DNA from 2 places in the Jeotgalicoccus huakuii genome. Region 2 is predicted to be linked to the other one. Evidence: riboswitches for the same ligand, from Rfam matches in the RefSeq annotation. Region 2 holds a riboswitch; the other holds the start of a gene.

Region 1 (4,210 bases), on a different contig from region 2:
AAGCAATTGTCTGTATATGAACGTACTCATCAGAACTTTCCAATAGATGAAGTAATTCAAATTTTCTTTTCATAGAATGCGATAATAAATCAATCATAATTTAACCTCCAATAAATCTCGTAAACTCATTTTTATATTTTAACAAATTGAGTAATTATATTTTTGTCTATTTTATGAGAAAAATGGAAATTTAATAATTTTTATTATACATACGTAAGTTAATACAGTTATATAATATAAATTAGATTATATTCAAATTTTTAATGTATCTAGACAAAACATGTAGTAGTGTTAGCATTATGGTATTAACAGACAGGAGTCTTTCTTATGAAATATACAATACATAAATCGGCTTTTCTAAATGATATAAACCGAGACAATATATCGGGTGGTTTGATGACAGGGATGTTAGGTATTATCGGTCCGCCTGTCATGGTTATTGAGGCAGCAAATGCCGGGATGTTTAGTCATGAGCAAACGATTACTTGGTTCTATGGCGTACATTTTTTTGGTGCCTTACTCGGTATGATTATGTCTATATATTACCGCATGCCAATAGTCGGGGCACATTCTTTAACCGGTGTTGCATTTTTAGTTACAGTGACACCGTATTTTACTTTTGAAGAACTTGTCGGGAGCTATATTATTACGGCACTTATAATAATGGCGTTTGGTCTGTCTGGGATATTTAAAAAGGTAATGAGTTGGATTCCGAGGGAGATTATTGCTGCGATGTTGGCGGGGATTATCTCGTCATATGTATTCGGTCTTATTCCTGCTACAGTCGATATGCCAATCATTGGAATAACTGCAATTGTCGCGTTTTTTATTTTCCGTAAATGGGATTTAAGAATTCCACCAATGCTGGCTGGTGTATTTACAGCTGTTATTATGTATTTTGTTTTAAACAACTTTGATTTTTCGGCAATAGGTACGACACCTGTAGCGCCGACCTTTACGACACCAGAGTTCTCTATTTCAGCAATCATATCAATCACATTACCGTTAACCTTGTTAATATTATCAAATGATGCAACACCTGCAATCGGGGCTCTGGAGAGCAATGGCTATAAGGTACCCATTAATAACATATTAACAGTAAGTGGAATTGCTTCACTCGGGGCAACAATTTTTGGAGGTCAATCTGCAAATGTCGGGGGCATGATGACAACGATTGCATCGGACCATGCGTCTGGTGAAAAGTCGACTCGCTATGTCGCTTCAGTCATTTCTAGCATCATTATGATTATATTTGCGATATTTGCCTGGGCACTCGTACCATTAATGTTTGATTTACCGGCGTCATTAATGGCGATTTTAACCGGCTTTGTCTTAATCGGTGTATTTGCTTCAACCTTAAGACGTAGTTTCTCAAATCCGAAATATACGATGAGCGTTATTTTTACATTTATTATCGCAGCGTCTGGAGTGACTTATTTTTATATTAGTGCACCCATATGGGCGATGTTAATTGGCACATTGGTTGCGAAATTCATTGAGGACTAAAATTTGATTCAAATCATTCAATATAGTGTATGTTGTTAATCAAAAAGACTGGAAATATTGATTTGTTTATACTATAGTAAAATGTATTGAATATTTGCCGACATAGTTTAATGGTAGAACACAGCCATGGTAAGGCTGCAATACGAGTTCGATTCTCGTTGTCGGCTGTCTTATACCAACTCAAAATTGAGTTGGTCTTTTTTATGGTTACTTATTTGCATTACTTCTAGCTTATGGGTAGTCTAATAACTAAGCATGGACAATGGAGGTTAATATGACAACGCTCACTTTACAAGAAGCCATATTTAATGTAAGCAATTTAAGAAATCAAATTACTAAAGAATACGAGAAGTTCAGTACAGAATTTCGGGTGCCGATCGCGGTGAATAATGAGAAGATTGATAACGATGATAAGGTCGTTAAAGTAAATGAGACCTTAGAGAAAATTAAGGATTTAAAGACAGACTTAATCACTTTGAAAACAGCAATCCATTTGAAAAATACAACAGGCGAATTATCAGTGGATGGCCATGTAATGACAGCATCAGCGACTTTGGAATCATTGAAGATTGAACGTGATATCATCAATAATATTTCATCAAATATAAACTTTGGTTACGGCAGAGAACGTGTAAAGACGATTTCTGGTGTCGGTATTGTTGAAGAAGGTATTGTTAATGAGGACGCAGTTAGAGATTACCTAGAATCACTAGAGAAAAGTGTGCATAAGAAATCCATGCTAATTGATAAATTTAACAGTAGCGAAACGATTGAAGTCACTTTGAAGACGATATAAGTTTTATTGGTAAAAAGAGACCGATTCCTAATCGAAAAATTGATGGATTACTTTTTACGACTTACTTATCTTTTACGATTTAAGAATACGGACACGAATGATGGAAATCATAGTGATTATTATCTCTTTTGATGGAGGATTTTCCTCAAAAACTTCTGGATGCAAAGTTTTGCCTTTAAGACCATCCTTAAATCAAATAATAAGACTAGGGGTGCACTGATGTGCTGAGAGATGAAATTCGACCCTTTGAACCTGTAGGTTAGGACCTGCGTTAGGGAAGTCTGTGTCGATAAACTTTGGCAACATGGTATTTATAGGCCCGGACCTCTCATAAGGTTCGGGTTTTTATCTTGTTTAGTCAAAAGGAGGAATCGATATGTTTACAGATCGATTATGGACACGTGTAGAAGGAATTTGGAAGTCGTATTTAAATCATCCTTTTGTGATGGGCTTGGGGGATGGATCTCTTGAAATTGATAAGTTTCAGCATTGGTTAAAACAGGATTATGTGTATTTAGTCGAATATGCACGGTTAATGGCGATTGGTGCAGAGAAGGCACCGGATTTAGATACAATGAATTTATTTGCTGAGTTGTTACATGGTACGTTGTTCGGCGAGATGGAGCTTCATAGAAGTTTTTCAAAACGATTTGGAATTTCAGAGGATGCGCTATTAGAAACTGAGGCGGCTAGTGAAAATACAGCATATACCTCATACATGTTGAATCACGCACAGCGTGGTGATGCAGCTGTTGTAGCTGCATGCTTATTGACTTGTGCATGGTCTTATAACTTTATAGGAAATCACTTAAAGAATAATTATAACCATGAGAATAATCCATATAAAGAATGGGTGGATATGTATTCAGACACAGAGTTTACTGCATTAAATAATACTGCAATGAAGCTGATGAATCGTCTAGCAGAGGGTAAACCTGAGCGCGAACTGCTTGTTTTAGAAGAAATTGTGGTGAAGACAAGTAAGTACGAGTATATGTTTTGGGAGATGTGTGAAAATAAATCTAATTGGGATGTTTTACAAGGCGAGAAATGACTAGGAAATTAATTATTCATAATAATAAGTTTTCTAAAATGTTAAGGGTCTGTAAAACATGTGTATTCCATAATTTCTTTGGGGTAAGGTAGGACTAACATCACGATTCAGTCTGAAAACCTATACTACTTTAAGGAGAGGGAATTAATTATGAAGAAACTCTTAACTGTTACATCATTAGTAGGCGTATTGGCACTTGCTGCATGCGGAGGCGGTTCTGAAGAAGAAGGTACAGAGGAAGGTACAGAAACAGAAGAATCTGGTACAGAAGGAACTGAAACAGAGACTGAAGGCACAGAATCAGAAGATACAGAGTCAGAAGATACTGAATCAGATGACGAAGGTGAATAGAATATTTGAATATCGGCCGCCGGTAAAAACCGGTGGCTTTTTTTCTTGATGCGAATTATTAAAATTTTGTAAGGGTATCATATATAATATATATAATTCGACATATTATAGGAGCGAAAAGAAGTATGAAAATTGGTGTGATTTCTGATTTGCATATTGATCGATACAATGATGAAAACCTACAACAGAAGGATTTTACCTTAACCTTGTCAAATGAGGTGAATCGTCAATCACTCGATGTGTTGTTGATAGCGGGCGATATTTCGAACGATCATATGCGGTCTTATCGTTTCATGCAGGCACTGGAGCAAATGACCGGCATTGTGATTTACTTTGTACCAGGCAACCATGACTTTTGGAATCAATCCGGAGATGATAAGACGACAAATGAGATTCATCAATTCTTCAAAAGCACGAAGTATTATAAAGAAGGCGAGCCTGTAGATTTAGGTAATGGTTGGGCAATCGTTATGAATGCTGCTTGGTATGACTATACTTATGCA
Region 2 (4,210 bases):
TTCTAAACGACGGGATGGATAACGCGTTTGAATATTCACGTCATGGGTAATCATAATTATTGTTGTACCAGCTTTAACCAATTCATCAAAAAGTTCCAGCATAAAGAACGTGTTTTTTTGATCCAGTCCAAAAGTCGGCTCATCTAATAACAACAAATCAGGTATGCCACCTAATGCTGTTGCCACACTTAAGCGTCTCTTTTGCCCTGTGGATAATTCTAGTGGATTTAGATGGGCAGAATGTTCTAGCGAAAACATTTTTAAAATATCTTCTGTCTTCTGTTTTGCTAGATTCTCATCATATCGGTGTTCCATATTGATATATATTTCGTCATAAACTCTATGAGTTATAAATTGCAGTTCTGGATTTTGAAAAACTGGGTAGACATCTCCGATGATATCCTTTGTTTTCTTTACAAGCTTATTCTTATAGATAATTTGTCCTTGATGGGGAATCAACTTCATCAATGCACTAAGAAAACTTGATTTACCCGCACCATTTGGACCTTCTAATGTAAGCCATTGCCGAGACCTTATGTGTAAATGATCAATGTAAAGTATATCAATGCCGCGTCTGTCTATTTTCATATCTCTAATTTCTAATAAAGGCGCTCCGTCTTTATTACTTTGTACAAATTGTGGTGCTTGGTTCCACGACATTGGATGCCAGACGCCGTATTCATTAAGTAAGTCAACGTGGTGACTTAGTACAAATTTTGGATCTTTATCGAGAATAATTTCTCCATCATCATTCATTAGGATGACACGGTCGACCTTATCCCAAATATATTCAACTCGGTGTTCTACAATCACAACAGTTAGGTCGGACCAAATAGATAAAATCGTTTCCCAAAGATTTTTTGCAGAATCATCATCTAACATGCTTGTTGGTTCATCTAAAAATAAAGTGTCCGGTTCTTGTATGAGTGCTGCAGCAACAGATAGCTTTTGTTTCATCCCACCAGATAGTTGATTAATTGATAAGTCTAAAGGTACGTCTAGTCCAATTCTTTTTAAAGCGTTAGTCATCATGTTGTTCATCAGACTAGGAGCAATCCTCTGGTTTTCTAGGATAAATGCAAGTTCTTCTTCAACGGTTGGCATGGTGAACTGGGCATCAGGGTCTTGGAATACGTAGCTTGAAGCATTTGGTATATCTAAATAATCTGCTTTTACAGGTGTATGAATGACTTTAGGAATCAATCCGCCCATCACATTTAGTAAGGTGCTTTTACCGGAGCCAGAAGGACCGACAAGTAACACCTTTTCCCCTTTCTTAACACTTATATTGATGTTTGAAAATAATAGCTGCTCTGTCTCAGGGAATTTGAGTTTAAGGTTTTCGATATTTATATCAGTCATATTAAAAACCATCAGACGAATCGCTTTGTTTTTTACCAACATATTTTAAGACACCGGTCCCTTTTACACCTTCATAGAGTTTATGACCTAACCATCCGGCGACGATTGCGCCACTGATAATTCTGAAGATAAGCATCAGCATTAGGTTCCAAGTTTCTAAATGACCAAGGTAGCCATAATACCAATCAAGCGGAATTGTTGATAAGGCTGCTGCTACACCTGCGAGTACAGCTACATATAACTTAGTACTGTTATATCTATAGAGTAAGAAAATGATCTCACATGCCAGTCCTTGGAGTAGTCCATACATGATTAAGACGATATCGAACTGTAACAGAACGATCGTTTCTCCAGAAGCTGCTGCAAATTCTGCAAGTAAAGCGACACCCGGTTTTCTAATAATTAAATAAGCTACAATTGCAGCAATGAACCACATACCATAGACCAATTCATTGATGTGTAAACCAAGGGGCTGCAAGACGGTATATACACCATCCCAGAGAGAATAAAGTACTGCAAAAACTAAGGCGATGACAACTGTGATCAATACGTCTGTCAAAGTTAAAACATTGCTGTTTTTCATAGAATAAACCTCCGTGATTTTTACAAATAAAAAAACACACCACTAACGGAATGGTGTGCATATAAAAATATGCCACTTCCCTACGCTAGTATGATCTAGATCAGGTGATAAGGGTGATTCTCAGCCTTTACAGGCACCCCTAGTGGTGGTGATTTCAATATTTGATTATCTCAATCATAGTACACTTACACATTTTTGTGAAGTTAATTTGTAACAGTCACGCCGTGATTCGTACTTTCGTATAGGGTGACTTTAATTAAATCATCTTGCGGCTTTAAAATTTTGTTAAATTCATCTCTGATCCATAGTGCGATATTTTCCGCAGTAGTATTCATATTTACTAGCGTCTCATTTAATATCTGCCCATCTAAAAGCGGCCGGATTTTATTGTGGTATAAGGCGTCAATAGCCATAAAGTCAGTCGCTAAACCGGACTCATCAATTGGTGAGTTCACATCAACCGTCAATCTATAGGTGTGGTTGAGTAAATCTTTATACTGTGTTTTGGAAAAAAAGATTCGATTATCACAAGTGAATGTGTAATGGAGATGAATGGTGACCTGTTCTTTCTTATAGGCAAAATTGCTTGGTGCTTGTATATGACTCAGTGTTGACATAGTTTTCATCCTTTACTCATTAAAGAGTGCCTTAGATATGTTTAGGGCTCTTAACATTGCTGTTTTTTTATAGTTATGGTCTTCGCTCTTAATCAGTATATCATTCACTGTTTTAACACCTTCTACAATGTAATCTCCCTTGTTTAGCATAATACACTCTGCTCTTGCACCTGCGACAACATCAGATATTTCTGAACGTGTTGGGATACCGTTCTTAATCAGAGATTCTAATACTTGAGTTGCCCAAATCATTGGAATGTGTGCAGCCTCACATATCCATAATAGTTCTTCTTGAATTTCACTCAAGCGTTCATAGCCGATTTCTACAGCGAGGTCTCCACGAGCGAGCATGACACCAAAAGGTCTGTGTGAAGCGGCTTCGGCTATGATATTAGGGAATTCTTTTATGGCTTCTACAGTTTCGATTTTAGCAATAATAGGCATGTCTTTATTGTCATCAGGGAGCTTATCCTGTAATACCGATTCGATAAAAGCCATATCCTCTTTTGATTTAACGAAGGAAAAAGCGATCAAATCGGCATGTTGGCTAGCAAAATCTAAGTCTACTAAATCTTTTTCTGTTAAGACGTTTAAATCGATATCTACATCTGGGAAATTAATGCCTTTCTCTGTCTTAATTTTAACGCCATTTTCTTTAGTTACTTTAGTCACTTTTAAAATTAGGCCTGAGTCAAGAACCTCTGTTACCTTAGCCTCAACTTGACCGTCGTCAATCTTAATCAGTTGCCCAACATCAATATTTTTAAGGACTTCGGGTACTGAAGTGTTAACTGCAATTTCAATGTTAGCTGGTAAAGTCATCGCATCTTCATTAGATAAGAGGAATGATTCACCGGTTTTCAATTTAGGGTTTCTCTTGGAAGTAAGTAGATTTTTAATGCGAACTTTAGGACCGCTAATATCCATCAGAATACGACATTCTGTGTTCCCTTCTTTAGCCGCCTGTTTTATGTTGTGAATCATTTTCTTCCAAACACTACTGTCATCGTGGGCACAATTAATACGGGCTGTATTCATGCCTGAATCTATAAGGTCTTTTACAAGTTGATAGTCTGTTGCTGCGTCACTTGGCATAGTCACCATGATTTGTGATTGCCTGATTTCAGGGCCTTTGCCAAGCAAAAGGTCAGTATTATGTTTAAGCATGCTATATCGATTTTCGCCATCTTGATATTCTGGATAAGAAACATCATCTTGTTCATGGCCTGTTATATAACCTAAGGTTTTAATTACTGAATCTAAGTTTGACAAAACATGGGGCTCGATGCGTCCAAGAGAAGAAACGCCCCAAGGGATTAAATTATTTTGGATTTCTCGATGATCGTACTGCCTGAACGCCATATAATATGCTAAATTTCGAAGACTGTCACTATAGCTACTTCTTGTGTTAGATTCGGACCACTGGTCTAGCAATTTTTGGCCATCATCTAGCACTTGTACTTTCAACGATTTTACATCTTCAAGTATCCTTTTTGCTTCCTCGTTCATGATCAACCTCCTTAAAGGTGAAAAAGCTGCCCGGCCATTCATTAACCGGACAGCCGATCTTTATATATATATTTCATCTGTTGCTTTGGCACCTTCTATATCACGTTCCTTGAGTTCGTGTGTTGAGAATGTAGTCCAA

What was found. A riboswitch is a leader RNA that binds a small molecule or an ion and turns the genes downstream of it on or off. The one in region 2 is predicted to bind thiamine pyrophosphate.
Region 1: it holds a riboswitch for thiamine pyrophosphate, as region 2 does, so the genes downstream of both, tenA (thiaminase II) here and V6E76_RS05110 (ECF transporter S component) in region 2, are expected to answer to the same signal.

The regions. Positions count from the first base shown of each region.
Region 1 covers NZ_JAVIYN010000003.1:107,205-111,414, reverse strand. Annotated here, with positions in the region: gene V6E76_RS02535 (AcpB/EbpR/MafR family transcriptional regulator) at 1-97, opposite strand, end outside; gene V6E76_RS02530 (benzoate/H(+) symporter BenE family transporter) at 328-1,506, shown strand; tRNA gene V6E76_RS02525 (tRNA-Thr) at 1,603-1,673, shown strand; gene V6E76_RS02520 (hypothetical protein) at 1,781-2,302, shown strand; TPP riboswitch at 2,500-2,597, shown strand; gene tenA (thiaminase II) at 2,679-3,356, shown strand; gene V6E76_RS02510 (hypothetical protein) at 3,507-3,707, shown strand; gene V6E76_RS02505 (metallophosphoesterase) at 3,833-4,210, shown strand, end outside.
Region 2 covers NZ_JAVIYN010000007.1:42,629-46,838, forward strand. Annotated here, with positions in the region: gene V6E76_RS05105 (ABC transporter ATP-binding protein) at 1-1,404, opposite strand, end outside; gene V6E76_RS05110 (ECF transporter S component) at 1,364-1,945, opposite strand; TPP riboswitch at 2,006-2,096, opposite strand; gene V6E76_RS05115 (6-pyruvoyl trahydropterin synthase family protein) at 2,149-2,562, opposite strand; gene V6E76_RS05120 (pyruvate kinase) at 2,575-4,071, opposite strand; gene V6E76_RS05125 (4a-hydroxytetrahydrobiopterin dehydratase) at 4,132-4,210, opposite strand, start outside.